DNA from 2 places in the Mesorhizobium sp. M8A.F.Ca.ET.181.01.1.1 genome. Region 1 is predicted to be linked to the other one. Evidence: predicted binding sites of a transcription regulator. Region 1 holds the regulator's gene; the other holds the start of a gene.

Region 1 (7,290 bases):
GATCTCGGCGACCATCGCCAACGAATTCACCGAAGCCGTTGGCGATCTCTACACCTCCTCGCTGGTGGCGCTCGGCCTGATCCTGTTCGTCATCACCTTCCTCATCCTTGCCATCGCACGCTACATGCTGATGCGCATCGACGCCCGTACGGGAGCCTGACCGATGTCCACAGCCGCATCGCTTCACCAAAGCCGCAAGCGCAGGAATGGCGTGATGATGACGCTGTGCGTCGTCGCCGCCGGCATTGGCCTCGCCTGGCTGGCGCTTATCCTCGGCGCGCTGCTCTACAAGGGCCTGTCCGGCGTCTCGCTGGCCGTGTTCACCGAAATGACGCCTCCGCCCGGCGACGCCGGCGGCCTGCTCAATGCCATCTACGGCAGCGTGGTGATGACGATCATCGCCGTGATCGTCGGCACGCCGATCGGCGTGCTCGCCGGTACCTACATGGCCGAATACGGCCGCTTCTCCAAGCTCACCACCATCGTGCGCTTCATCAACGATATCCTGTTGTCGGCGCCATCGATCATCATCGGCCTGTTCGTCTACGAGCTGATGGTGCGGCCGATGGGACATTTCTCCGCCATTGCCGGCGCCGTTGCGCTGGCCATCCTGGTCATTCCGGTCGTGGTGCGCACCACCGAGGACATGCTCAACCTGGTGCCGAACGCGCTGCGTGAAGCCGGCACCGCGATCGGCGCGCCGCGCTGGGTGGTCATCAAATCTGTCGCTTACCGCGCCGCGCTCTCCGGCATCGTCACCGGCATATTGCTCGCCATCGCCCGCATCTCCGGCGAGACGGCGCCGCTGCTCTTCACCGCGCTCAACAACCAGTTCTGGTCGAGCAATCTCAACGCGCCGATGGCCAGCCTGCCTGTCACCATCTTCCAGTTCGCTCTCAGCCCCTATGAGGAATGGCAGCAACTGGCATGGACCGGCGCACTCATAATCACCCTGACGGTTCTCGGCCTGAGCATTTTCGCCCGCAGCCTTACCGGACGCAGAGAGGACAGATGAAACCGATGTTGTCCACCGAGTTGAACACGCCCGAAGTGGCCGTGGATAAGGCCAAGATCGAGGTCAAGAACCTCAACTTCTACTACGGCCAGTCGAAGGCGTTGAAGGATATCAGCCTGTCGCTGCCCGAGCGCAGCGTCACCGCCTTCATCGGCCCGTCGGGCTGCGGGAAGTCGACGCTGCTGCGCGTCTTCAACCGCATCTACGAGCTCTACCCGAAGCAGAGCGCCGACGGCCAGGTGCTGCTCGACGGCCAGAACATCCTCGACCGCTCGCAGGATCTCAATCTCCTGCGCACCAAGATCGGCATGGTGTTCCAGAAGCCGACGCCGTTCCCGATGTCGATCTACGAGAACATCGCTTTCGGCGTCCGTCTCTACGAGAAGATCAGCAAGTCCGAGATGGACGGCCGTGTCGAACAGGCGCTGAAGCGCGCGGCATTGTGGACCGAGGTCAAGGACAAGCTCAACGCTAGCGGCCTCAGCCTGTCGGGCGGCCAGCAGCAGCGTCTTTGCATCGCCCGCACCGTGGCGGTGAAGCCGGAAGTCATCCTGCTCGACGAACCAGCCTCGGCGCTCGACCCGCTGTCGACCGCCAAGATCGAGGAACTGATCGACGAGCTGCAGGCCGACTACACGATCGTCATCGTCACCCACAACATGCAGCAGGCGGCGCGCGTGTCGCGCCAGACGGCGTTCATGTATCTGGGCGAACTGGTCGAATTCGACAAGACCGAGAAGATCTTCACGTCGCCTCGTGAGAAGCGCACGCAGGACTACATCACCGGCCGCTTCGGCTGATATCACGCATACGAGGACGAGGATCATGGCCGAACACACAGTCGCAGCCTTCGATGAGGATCTCGGACAGATCAGCAGGCTGATCAGCGACATGGGCGATCTCGCCGGCACGATGGTCGGCGGCGCCACCAAGGCTCTGCTGAATTCCGACAACGCGCTGGCACAGCGCGTCGTCTCCGACGACGCCATCATGGATGCGCGCCAGCGCGAACTCGACGACCGCGCCATCACCCTGATCGCCAAGCGCCAGCCGATGGCCGACGATCTGCGTCATGTCGTCGGCTCGATCCGCATGGCGGGCGACCTCGAGCGCATCGGCGACCTTGCCAAGAACATCGCCAAGCGTGTCGGTTCCGTCGGCCTCACCGCGACGCCGCGCGACCTGTCGCACTCGATCGACTCCATGGCGCAGCTGGTGCTGATCCAGGTGCAGGGCGTGGTCGAGGAATATGCGGCCGGCGATGCCGCCGCCCTCGCCAAGCTCAGGAATGACGACGAACGCATCGACGTCAAATACACCTCGGTGTTCCGCGAACTGCTGACCTACATGATGGAGGATCCGCGCAACATCACGGCTTGCACGCATCTCTTGTTCTGCGCCAAGAATCTCGAGCGCATCGGCGACCATGTGACCAACATCGCCGAGAATGCGTATTATGTGCTGACCGGAACGCAACTGCCCGCCAATCGTCCGAAGCAGGACGAGACGGCGATGTCGGCGCCGGCGGCTTGACGATAGGATGATCTGCCAATGATCGCGCCACGCATCATGGTGGTGGAGGACGAGGAGCCGCTCGGCGTGCTCCTCCGCTACAATCTGGAATCGGAAGGCTACCAGGTCGAGGTGGTGACGCGCGGCGACGAAGCCGAGATCCGCCTCCAGGAGAATGTGCCCGACCTCCTGGTGCTCGACTGGATGGTGCCGGCTGTTTCCGGCATCGAACTCTGTCGGCGCCTGCGAATGCGGCCCGAGACCGAGAGGTTGCCGATCATCATGCTCACGGCGCGCGGTGAGGAGAGCGACCGCGTGCGTGGCCTTTCGACCGGCGCCGACGACTATCTGGTCAAGCCGTTCTCGACGCCGGAATTCATGGCCCGGGTCAAGGCGCTGCTGCGTCGCGCCAAGCCGGAAGTGCTGTCCAGCGTGCTCAAGGTCGGCGACATCGTGCTCGACCGTGAATCGCACCGGGTCTATCGCAAGAAGAGCGAAATCCGGCTCGGACCGACCGAGTTCCGGCTGCTCGAATTCATGATGCGCCATCCCGGCCGGGTGTTCTCGCGCAGCCAGTTGCTCGACAATGTCTGGGGCGAGACGATCTATATCGACGAGCGCACGGTGGACGTACATGTCGGCCGGCTGCGCAAAGCGGTCAACAATGGCCGCATGCCCGACGTCATCCGCACCATCCGCGGCGCGGGCTACGCGATCAGGGAAGACTAGGTCGAGGGCGGCTACGCCCCTGACTTCGTCATCCAGGAGCGAAGCGACGCGGCGCAGACCCGAGGATCCATGCCGGGACCTCGACGCGTCGCCGCAGTGCAGAATTCTGCGCCGTTGCACTCTACGATCGAGGTCACGGCATGGATCCCAGGGTCTCCGCGACGCCGCTTCGCGGCTGCTCCGCCCAGGGATGACGACCTTGAGGGCGCTCGGCCAACCTCCAGCATTGGTGGTGATTCACCGGAGCGTTCGCTCAGGCCACGCTCTTCCCAGCACTGCCTCTCGCCTGCACGCCCGGCGCGAAAATCTCCTGGTCGACGAAGGTCAAGGCGCGCATGGCGCAGCCTTCGCGAATGAGCGGCAGTTCGTTCGGCTCGGTGTCGAAGGAAATCGATTCCGAATGCTGGCCGCCGGCGGTCTGGGCGATGGCCTCGCGCAAGGCCGGCTCGATCAGATCGAAGGCGGCGGCACTGACACCGACCATGGCGACCGGCGCCGGGTCGATCAGCGCGAACAGGCTGCCCAGCCCATAGCCCAGCGCCTCGCCCGCCTTGCGATAGGCTTCGCGCTCCGGTCCGTCTTTCTCCCTTGCCGTCGCGGCGAGTGTCCGCATCTGCGCGTCGCTGACATCGGCGACCGGTTCGGCGTCCTCGCCAAGCTGCCTGGCATTACGCCAGATGGCATAGTTGCCGGCATAGGCCTCGACGCAGCCGCGCCGCCCGCAACGGCAGAGCGCGCCGCCCGGGCGATGGATCATGTGGCCGAATTCGCCGCCCGATGAATGGGTGCCGGTGAACAGTTCGCCCTTGAGCACCAGGCCCATGCCGATGCCGTGCGAGAGCAGGATGGCGATGAAGTCGTCGCGGTAGCGTTGAGGGTCGCGCCAGCGCAACGCCACCGCCATCATGTTGCAGTCGTTCTCCATGGTGGCGGGGATGCCGAATTCGGCTTCGAGTATGTCGGCGAAGGCAATGTCCGTCTGCGGCGTGATCGGCGACCACAGCATGGCACGCGCCTTGGTGTCGGTGATGCCCTGGATCGCCAGCGCGATGCGGGCAACACTGCGGATATCGAGATCGGGGTCCTCGATGCGGCGGCGCACTATTGCCGTGCATTCGCCGATCAGCGCCTCGCGCGACATGGTCAGCGTGTCCAGCCGGCGCTGCTCCTCGGCGACCACCTGGCCGGCATAATCGATGACGGCGACGGATAGGAAATTCAGCGACAGCACCACGGTCATCACAGCCGCGGCCTCGGGGTTGAGGCCGAGGCCAACCTGCGGCCGGCCGCGTTTGAGCGAGCCGGCCTCGTTCGGCTTGCCTTCGGTCAGGATACCTTCGCCGATCAGGTCGGCGGATATCGCCGATATGGTCGAGTGGCTGAGGCCAGTGGTGGCGGCGATCTCGGTGCGCGAGGGCTGACCATCCCGGCGCACGGCTGCAATCACCATTGCGCGGTTGCGCCGGCGCAGATCGTCGTGGCGGATTCCCACCGACATGCTTTCCCTCCCGGTTGCCGCGGTTCTTGATCCCCCTCGAATACCTCCGGCAACAGGGTCAAACACTGGCAGAAGCGGCCGGTGCTGTCATTTATTTATTGCGAGGCTCGAAAAAAAATTTCTGGCACCTCAAAATCCATCAGAATCGATGTTGACAGTGTTCTGGCGATGGACCAGTGTTTTTTCGAGGCTCGAAAAAATAGAGCCTTTGTGCCGGCCTTCGGGCCAGTTTGGTCGCGCCATACGCGGCGCAGGGAGGATATCATGAAGAGATTCACAGCCGCCATCCTGGCGGGTGTCGCCATGTCGCTGACACTGGTGTCGGTCGCGCAGGCGAAGGACAAGGTCATCGGCGTTTCCTGGTCCAACTTCCAGGAAGAGCGCTGGAAGACCGACGAGGCCGCCATGAAGAAGGCGATCGAGGCCGCGGGCGACAAGTACATTTCCGCCGATGCGCAGTCCAATCCCGGCAAGCAGCTGACCGATGTCGAGAGCCTGATTTCGCAGGGCGCCAATTCGCTGATCATCCTGGCGCAGGATGCCTCGGCCATCGGTCCGGCGGTGCAGAAAGCGCTCGACGAGGGCATTCCGGTCGTCGGCTATGACCGCCTGATCGAAAACAAGGACGTCTTCTACCTGACCTTCGACAACAAGGAAGTCGGCCGCATGCAGGCCCGCGAAGTGTTCAAGGTGAAGCCTGAAGGCAACTACGTCTTCATCAAGGGCTCGGGTGCCGACCCGAATGCCGACTTCCTGTTCTCGGGCTCGATGGAAGTGCTGAAGGAAGCCATCGACTCGGGCAAGATCAAGAATGTCGGCGAGGCCTATACGGACGGCTGGCTGCCCGCCAACGCCCAGAAGAACATGGAGCAGTTCCTCACCGCCAATGACAACAAGGTCGACGCGGTGGTCGCGGCCAATGACGGCACCGCCGGCGGCGTCGTCGCGGCGCTGACGGCGCAGGGGCTCGCCGGCACCGTGCCGGTCTCTGGCCAGGACGGCGACCACGCCGCGCTCAACCGCATCGCGCTCGGCACCCAGACCGTGTCGGTGTGGAAGGACGCGCGTGAACTCGGCAAGAACGCCGCCGAGATCGCCTCGCAGCTCGCCGACGGCAAGAAGATGACCGACATCGCCGGCGTGAAGGACTTCACGACGCCTGGCGGCAACACCGTCAAGTCGCTGTTCCTGACCCCGGTCGCCATCACCAAGGATAATCTCAACCTCGTCATCGACGCCGGCTGGATCAAGAAGGACGAAGTCTGCGCAGGCGTCGCCGCCGGCAGCGTTGCGGCCTGCAACTGAGTTTGACCGCTTGAAGAAATGAAGGCGCCGCGGCCCAAAGCCGCGGCGTTTTCTCAAAAAGATTTGTGTTTCCGCATCACGCGGATAGCTTCTAGGCTGGCTTCGGCATCCGCGTAGACGGCCAGCCGGTTGGAGGAAATCATGACCGATACGACGTCCAACCCGCAGGCCGATACCGCGCGCGCCTCGGAACTCGGCGCGGTCGCCCGGTTCCTGAAGGCGACCGAGATCGACACCCGCATGCTCGGCATGATCGGCGCCCTGCTGCTGATCTGGGTCGCGCTGCATGTGATTTCGAGCCTGCGTCTCGGCGTCAATCCGCTCGATTTCGACAGCCGCACGTTTCTCACGCCGCGCAATCTGTGGAACCTGTCGGTGCAGACGTCCGCGGTCGCCATCATGGCTTGTGGCATGGTGCTGGTCATCGTCATGCGCAACATCGACCTGTCCGTCGGTTCCGCCGAGGGCCTGATCGGCATGGTCATGGGTTTTGCGCAGGTACATTTCCTGGTTCGGTTCGTGGGGCTTGAACTCGGCAACCCATGGATCTGGGTCCTGGCTCTGGTCATCGGCCTGGCGCTCGGCCTTTTGATCGGCGCCTTCCAGGGCTTCGTCATTGCCTATCTCGAAGTGCCGGCCTTCATCGTCACGCTGGGCGGCCTGCTGGTCTGGCGCGGCGCCGCCTGGTGGGTCACGTCAGGCCAGACGGTGGCACCGCTCGACGCCACCTTCCAGCTGATGGGCGGCGGCCCGGCCGGATCGATCGGCGCCACCTGGAGCTGGGTCGTGGGCATCGTCGCCTGCCTGGCCGTCGTGTTCGCGCTGTTCAACGGGCGCGTGCAGCGCAAGCGCTTCCGCTTCCCGCTACGGCCGGTCTGGGCCGAGACGCTGCTCGGCGCCGTCACCTGCGCCGTCATCATGGGCGCGGTCTGGCTGGCCAACTCCTATCCATGGCCGATCGGCATCGTGAACCGCTACGCGGCCGCCAACAACATCACCGTACCCGAGGGCGGCCTGTTCATCGCCCACGGCATCGCGATACCGGTGCTGATGGCGGTCGCCGTCGGCCTGGTCATGACCTTCATCACCAACCGCACCCGTTTCGGCCGTTATGTCTTTGCCATCGGCGGCAATCCGGAAGCGGCCAATCTCGCCGGCATCAACACGCGCTGGATCACCATGAAGGTGTTCATGATCATGGGCGTGCTGGCCACGATCGCAGCCGCCATTT
Region 2 (7,290 bases), on a different contig from region 1:
TCTTTCCACCGTTTCCGAAGGCGATTTGCGCTTCATGCTGGATGATGCGGTGACGCGAAAGGCGCGTCTCAGGGCCGGCGAGCGGACCAAGCCGCTCGAAGGCAAGGTGCTGGCCATGATCTTCGACAAACCGTCGACGCGCACGCGCGTTTCTTTCGACGTCGGCATGCGCCAGCTTGGCGGCGAGACCATCATGTTAACCGGCACCGAGATGCAGCTCGGCCGCTCCGAGACCATCGCCGACACCGCCAAGGTGCTGTCGCGCTATGTCGACGCCATCATGATCCGCACCACCTCGCACGAGCGGCTGCTAGAGTTGACCGAGAATGCCACCGTTCCGGTGATCAACGGGCTGACCGACGACACCCACCCCTGCCAGCTGATGGCCGACATCATGACTTTCGAGGAGCATCGCGGTCCGGTGGCCGGCAAGACCATTGCCTGGACCGGCGACGGCAACAACGTGCTACACTCGCTGCTCGAGGCCTCGGCACGGTTCCGCTTCAATCTCAACGTCGCCGTACCCGAAGGCAGCGAACCGGCGCAGAAGCATGTCGACTGGTCCAAGGCGCATGGCGGCAAGCTGCATTTCACCCGCTCGCCCGAAGAAGCCGTCGACCAGGCCGACTGCATCGTCACCGACTGCTGGGTGTCGATGGGCCAGGAACACCGTGCCCGCGGCCACAATGTCTTCTCGCCCTATCAGGTCAACGCGGCGCTGATGGCCAAGGCAAAGCCCGACGCCCTGTTCATGCATTGCCTGCCGGCCCATCGCGGTGAGGAGGTGACCGACGAGGTCATCGACGGACCGCATTCGGTGGTCTTCGACGAGGCCGAAAACCGGCTGCACGCCCAGAAGGCCGTGCTTGCCTGGTGTCTCGGTGCTTGATGTGTCTTGTTGCTTGATATGTCTTGGCGCCTGAAATGCCCAGGCGCTTGATCTGCGGGGGCGCGATGCCTATCTGCGCCGCATCACGCAAATCAAGCGCGTTTGGACGCATGTGCCCACCAGGGCCGCATGGCCGCGCCCTGGAGCTTTGTCATGTTGGAAAGCCATCAAGTGACTGAACATCACCCCAAACTCGGCGAGTTCGGCTACGCCGGCGACGATCACGTCGTTCCCTTCGAAGTCGGTCCGCTCGACGTGCGTGGCCGCACGGTGCAGCTCGGGCCGATGCTCGACGCCATCCTTGGCCGCCACGACTATCCCGAGCCGGTCGCCCGCCTGCTGGCGGAAGCCTGTGTGCTGACGGTGCTGCTCGGCACCTCGCTCAAGTTCGAAGGCAAGTTCATCCTGCAGACCCGTACCGACGGGCCTGTCGACATGCTGGTCGCGGACTTTTCCACGCCCTCGGCGCTGCGCGCCTATGCGCGTTTCGACGCGGATCGGCTCGAAGCGCTGGTCGCGGCCGGCGAGACCTCGCAGCAAACGCTGCTTGGCAGCGGCGTGCTGGCGCTGACCATCGATCAGGGCGCCCATACGCAGCGCTATCAGGGCATCGTCCAGCTCGACGGCGAAACGCTGGAAGACGCGGCGCGCACCTATTTCCGCCAGTCGGAACAGATCCCGACGGATATCAGGCTCTCGGTCGCCAAGCTGCTGACGCCCGGTATCGGCGGTGCGCGCGAGCAGTGGCGCGCCGGCGGCATACTGGCGCAGTTCCTGCCGCAATCGCCCGAGCGCATGCGCGTCCCGGACCTGCCGGGTGGCGATGGCGATCCGCGCGAGGAAGTCCACGATCCGGCCGATAATTCCTGGCAGGAACTCCTCGCCTTGCTGGGCACCATCGAGCCGACCGAGCTGATCGACCCGACCATCGGCGCCGAGCGGCTGCTCTATCGCTTGTTCCACGAGCATGGCGTGCGCGTCTTCGGCGGCGTCCCGGTCACCGACCAGTGCTCGTGCTCCAGGGACAAGATCCGCGATATCCTCGAAGGCTTCTCCGCGCAGGAGATCAAGGACAGCACCGAGGATGGCGGCATCCACGTCGCCTGCGAGTTCTGCTCGACCCAGTACGACTTCGATCCGGCCGAGTTTGCGGCTCAGTAAAGCTAGTCCCTTCTCCCCGTCACTATACGGGGAGAAGGTGCCGGCAGGCGGATGAGGGGCAGCGCCAGCGTTAGTACAGGAGCTCCTTGGCTCTATCTGAAGAAATTCTCGCAAGCTCGGCGCTGCCCTCATTGTCCTGCCGGACGGTCGTCACTCGAAAAGCCAAGCAATTGGCTTTTCGTCCGCTTCGCGGACCATTCCTCAACTCCCCCGTATAGTGACGGGAGAAAAGACGCTAATTCACCGTGCGCCTTGTCCCCGGCAGATCGAGCGAGAAGGCGGGGATGGCGATGTCGAAGGTCTCGCCGCGCTTGTTGCGCATCGTGTAGCGTCCGACCATGATCCCGGACGGTGTCGAGAGCGGGCAGCCGGACGTGTATTGATAGCTGTCGCCGGGATTGAGTTCCGGCTGGTCGCCGACAACGCCCGGCCCGCGCACTTCCTCGACCCGGCCGGCGCCATCGGTGATGTGCCAATAGCGCGACAACAACTGCACGAACTCGTCCGACTGGTTGTCGATCGTTATCTGATAGCCCCAGACATAGCGGTTCTCCGAGGGATCCGAACGGTCCTCGAGATAGAACGGCCTGACCTGCACTTCGATGTTGCGCGTCACGGCGCGGTACATGAGCGGCTCCAAAACAACCCGATGACTTTCAGCGCTCCCGGTGAGCAGGTCAACGTGCGCGTCTTGTCGCGGCTGACCTTGAACCGCAGGTGCCGGCAAAGAATGTCATTTAAGTGACACACGACAATGGTGGTGTGCACGAACCGGGCGACTCGGCGCTCTGTCGAACTGTTGAAAACGGCCACGATGCCGGCCGCCTTTCCGGAGTGACCAGATCTCGATGGAACTCACCTTCATAGCCGCCTCGCTTTCGACCGCACTCATCCTTTCAAACGCCGCCAGCATTTCGCTCGCCGCTTCACAGCTGAAACGGCGCAACACGATCGCCCCGCCAGCCGGCAAGCCGCAACCGGTCTCGATCGTCGTCCCGTCGCGGGGCGTCGAGCCGTTCACGCATGAGACGCTGGAACGCGCCTTCGCCCTCGACTGGCCACGCTACGAACTGATCTTCTGCGTCGCCCATCCCGACGATCCGGTGGTCAAACTGATAAACAGGGCGATTGCCCGGTTTCCCAAGGTGCCGGCCCGGCTGCTGATCGGTGACGACCGCGTCAGCGCCAATCCAAAGCTCAACAATTGCGTCAAGGGTTGGGAAGCGGCACGCCACAACTGGGTCATCCTTGCCGATTCCAACGTCCTGATGCCGAGGAACTATGTCGAGCACATGATGGCGGCATGGCGGCCCGACACCGGCCTTGTCTGCTCGACGCCGATCGGCTCGCGGCCCGAGGGTTTCTGGGCCGATGTCGAATGCGCCTTCCTTAACACATTGCAGGCCCGCTGGCAGTATGCCGGCGAGGCGCTCGGCCTCGGCTTTGCCCAGGGCAAGAGCATGCTGTGGAACAAGCCGATGCTGGATGCCAATGGCGGCATTCGGGCGCTGGCCGCCGAGATCGCCGAGGACGCTGCCGCCACCAAGCTGGTGAACGGCCTCGGCTTGCGCGTCAATCTCGTTGCCGCGCCCTTCGAGCAGCCGCTCGGCCAGCGCACGCTTGGCGAGATCTGGTCGCGTCAGGCCCGCTGGGCGCGCCTGCGCCGCGTCACCTTCCCGCTGTTCTTCGCGCCCGAAATCCTGACCGGCGCGGCGGTGCCTCTCGCGCTTGCCCTGGTTGCTGCGGCGAGCGCCGGCATCAGCCTCTGGGCAACCGCGATTGCCGTGTTGGCGGCCTTCTACCTTCCGGAGTGCGCACTGGCCTTGTCCAAGGGCTGGTACCTGTCGCCGCGCATGGTCGCGGCCATGATTGCGCGGGACGTGATGCTCCCAACCCTCTGGGCGCGCGGCTGGCTCGGCGGCGCCGTCGACTGGCGCGGCAACGTAATGACCATCCGCACCAAGGCGGCCGAACTGGAGGAGACGCCGTCGCGCGCCTGATCGCCGCGACCGACGCTCCCAAACAGCCTATTTGGCGGTCTTCAGCGCCTGCGCGATGTCTTCCAGCAGGTCGTCGGCGTCCTCCAGGCCGACCGACAGCCTGAGCGTCCCTGGCCCGATGCCGAGTTCGGCGCGGGCCTCGTCGCTCAGGTTCTTGTGCGTCGTCGTCGCCGGATGGGTGATCAGGCTCTTGGCATCGCCGAGATTGTTCGAGATCAGCACGATGTCGAGGGCGTTCTGCAGCGCGAAGGCCGCCGGCTTGCCGCCCTTGACGTCGAGGCAGATCAGCGTCGAGCCGCCCGACATCTGCTTCTTGACGATGGCGGCCTGCGGATGGTCGGCGCGGCCGGGATAGATGACGCGGGCGATCTGCGGCTGCTCGGCCAGGAAGTCGGCGATCCTGCCGGCGCTTTCCGTCTGCTGGCGCACGCGCAGCGGCAGCGTTTCGAGCCCCTTCAGCAAGGTCCAGGCATTGAACGGCGACAGGCTGGGGCCGGTGTGGCGGAAATAGTCGTGCAGGTTTTCGTCGATCCACTTCTTGTCCGACAGGATGACGCCGCCGAGGCAACGGCCCTGGCCGTCAATATGCTTGGTGGCCGAGTAGACGACGATGTGCGCACCAAGCTGCAACGGCTTCTGCTGCAGCGGCGTGGCGAAGACATTGTCGACGACAAGCCGCGCGCCGATCGAATTGGCAAGCGAGGCGACGGCTGATATGTCGACGACTTCCAGCGTCGGATTGGTCGGGCTTTCCAGGAAGAACAGCTTGGTGTTCGGCCTGACCGCCTTTTCCCAATTGGCGATATCGGTGCCGTCGACCAAGGTCGCCTCGATGCCATAGCGCGGCGCCAGCGTCTCGACCACCCAGCGACAGGAGCCGAACAGCGCGCGCGCCGCAATGATATGATCGCCGGCCTTGACGCTGCACAGAAGGGCCGCGGTCACCGCCGCCATGCCCGACGCCGTGGCGCGCGCGTCCTCGGCGCCTTCGAGAGCGCACATGCGCTTTTCGAACATGTCGACGGTCGGGTTGGCGTAACGCGAATAGATGAAGCCAGGCTCTTCGCCCTTGAAGCGGGCTTCCGCCGCCTGGGCGGTTTTATAGACATAGCCCTGGGTCAGGTACATCGCCTCGGCGGTTTCGCCGAATTGGGAACGCAGGGTTCCGCCATGCACGAGTGCCGTCTGAGGTTTCCAGTTGCGCTTCTTGGTGCTCATCGCTTTGTTCCAGACACAAAAAAACCGGCCGCGAAAGTCGCAACCGGTCCATACGGCCTTGCGGCCCGACGGTCCTTTAGCGACTTGTTTAACGTGGCTGCAAGCCGACCGGCCAAATCACCACGGGATAACGACCCTTTAGACCCGCGCCACGCTTGCGTCAATTGCCGGCTTCATTAAGAGGTTTGTACCAAGGCAGGTTCCGCAAAAGTGCCCAGTGGTTTTGCGGCAAGAACCTGCACCAAAAGAGACCAGTCTTGGGCGGAGCCAGACTTTGCGGCAGACAGGCATTCTTCCCGATCAGGACATTTCGGCGCTGTTCAAGTCCGGCGCGCTGAAGTCGCCGCGCGCGCTCGATGCCGATCAGATCCAGCCGGCGAGCCTTGATCTCAGATTGGGGAAAAAGGCCTGGCGGGTGCGCGCCTCGTTCCTGCCCGGCCCCAACCACAAGGTCTCGGAAAAGCTCGATCGGCTGCAACTCCACGAGATTAATCTGACCGAAGGCGCGGTTCTCGAAACCGGCTGCGTCTATATCGTGCCGCTGCTCGAAAGTCTGGCCCTGCCGGCTGGCATTTCGGCTTCGGCCAATCCGAAGAGCTCGACCGGGCGGCTCGACATCTTCACCCGCGTCATGACCGATCGCGGCCACGAGTTCGACAAGATCGCCGCCGGCTATCACGGCCCGCTCTATCTCGAGGTCAGTCCGCGCACTTTTCCGATCGTCGTGCGCACCGGTTCGCGCCTGTCGCAGATCCGCTTCCGTACAGGCAACGCACTGCTATCGGAAGCCGAACTGCATGAATTGCACAACGCCGAAATGCTGGTCGCCACCGATCCGCCGAACATTTCCGGCGGCGGCATCGCGCTGTCGATCGATCTCAATGGCGACAAGGATGGGCTGGTCGGCTATCGCGGCAAGCACCACACCGGCCTCGTCGATGTCGACAAGCGTGCCGCACAGGACGTCGTCGATTTCTGGGAGCCGATCCACAAGAGCGGCGCCGGCGAACTGGTGCTCGATCCCGACGAGTTCTACATCCTCGTCAGCCAGGAGGCGGTGCATGTGCCGCCGCTCTACGCCGCCGAGATGACGCCCTTCGATCCGCTGGTCGGCGAGTTCCGTGTCCACTATGCCGGCTTTTTCGATCCGGGGTTCGGCCATTCGGCGTCCGGCGGCACCGGCAGCCGGGCGGTGCTCGAAGTGCGCAGCCACGAAGTCCCGTTCATCCTCGACCATGGCCAGATCGTCGGCCGGCTGGTCTACGAGCACATGCTGAAGCGGCCGCGGGCGCTTTACGGCACCGACCTGGGCTCGAACTACCAGGCGCAAGGCCTCAAGCTCTCAAAGCATTTCCGCGCGGTGCGCTAAGGTCGAAGCTGCCGATCTCCCCACGAGAGGGGGATGACGCCCCCGTGGCTTTTACAGCGCCTTCACCGCCACCTTCACCGGCTTTTCGATTTCCAGCGGGTTGCGCAGCGGCAGGCCGAAATCCCCTGCCTCGATCTCGAACACGTCGCCTGCTTCCGTGTTGATGCCGTCGGCGAAGGATAGCGTCGCGGTGCCGAACATATGCACATGCACGTCGCCCGGCTGGCGGAAGGCCGAATATTTGAAGTGGTGGTGTTCGAGATTGGCGATGGTGTGCGACATGTTCGTTTCGCCCGACAGGAACGGCTTCTCCCACAATGTCTTGCCGTCTCGCAGGATGCGCGACGTGCCGCGGATGTCCGAAGGCAGGTCTCCGATCAGGATTTCCGGCCCGAACGAGGCATTGCGCAGCTTGGAGTGGGCGAGGAAGAGATAGTTCACGCGCTCGGTCACATGGTCCGAGAATTCGTTCGACAGCGTGAAGCCGACGCGGAACGGCGCGCCGTCGTCGCCGATGACATAGATCCCGGCGACCTCGGGTTCTTCGCCGGCATCCTTGGCAAAGGCCGGCGACATCAGCGCCGCGCCAGGCGCGACCGCCATGGTGCCGTTGCCCTTGTAGAACCATTCCGGCTGTACGCCGACCTGGCCTT

The links. The regulator PhoB, encoded in region 1, activates phosphate uptake and scavenging genes when phosphate is short. The targets are predictions, from matches to a motif close to TGTCATNNANCTGTCAT.
Region 2: EN824_RS27775 (ceramide glucosyltransferase) is a predicted target of PhoB. The motif match lies at 2,782-2,798, and genes of this name have one in related genera.

Annotation. Positions count from the first base shown of each region.
Region 1 is NZ_SRTV01000005.1:479,021-486,310, forward strand. It holds gene pstC (phosphate ABC transporter permease subunit PstC) at 1-160, shown strand, start outside; gene pstA (phosphate ABC transporter permease PstA) at 164-1,015, shown strand; gene pstB (phosphate ABC transporter ATP-binding protein PstB) at 1,012-1,815, shown strand; gene phoU (phosphate signaling complex protein PhoU) at 1,841-2,548, shown strand; gene phoB (phosphate regulon transcriptional regulator PhoB) at 2,567-3,256, shown strand; gene EN824_RS20885 (ROK family protein) at 3,510-4,754, opposite strand; gene xylF (D-xylose ABC transporter substrate-binding protein) at 5,019-6,059, shown strand; gene EN824_RS20895 (sugar ABC transporter permease) at 6,201-7,290, shown strand, end outside.
Region 2 is NZ_SRTV01000009.1:216,268-223,557, forward strand. It holds gene argF (ornithine carbamoyltransferase) at 1-889, shown strand, start outside; gene EN824_RS27765 (Hsp33 family molecular chaperone) at 1,019-2,050, shown strand; gene apaG (Co2+/Mg2+ efflux protein ApaG) at 2,286-2,678, opposite strand; gene EN824_RS27775 (ceramide glucosyltransferase) at 2,899-4,050, shown strand; gene EN824_RS27780 (O-succinylhomoserine sulfhydrylase) at 4,078-5,268, opposite strand; SAM riboswitch at 5,325-5,402, opposite strand; gene EN824_RS27785 (2'-deoxycytidine 5'-triphosphate deaminase) at 5,543-6,637, shown strand; gene araD1 (AraD1 family protein) at 6,689-7,290, opposite strand, start outside.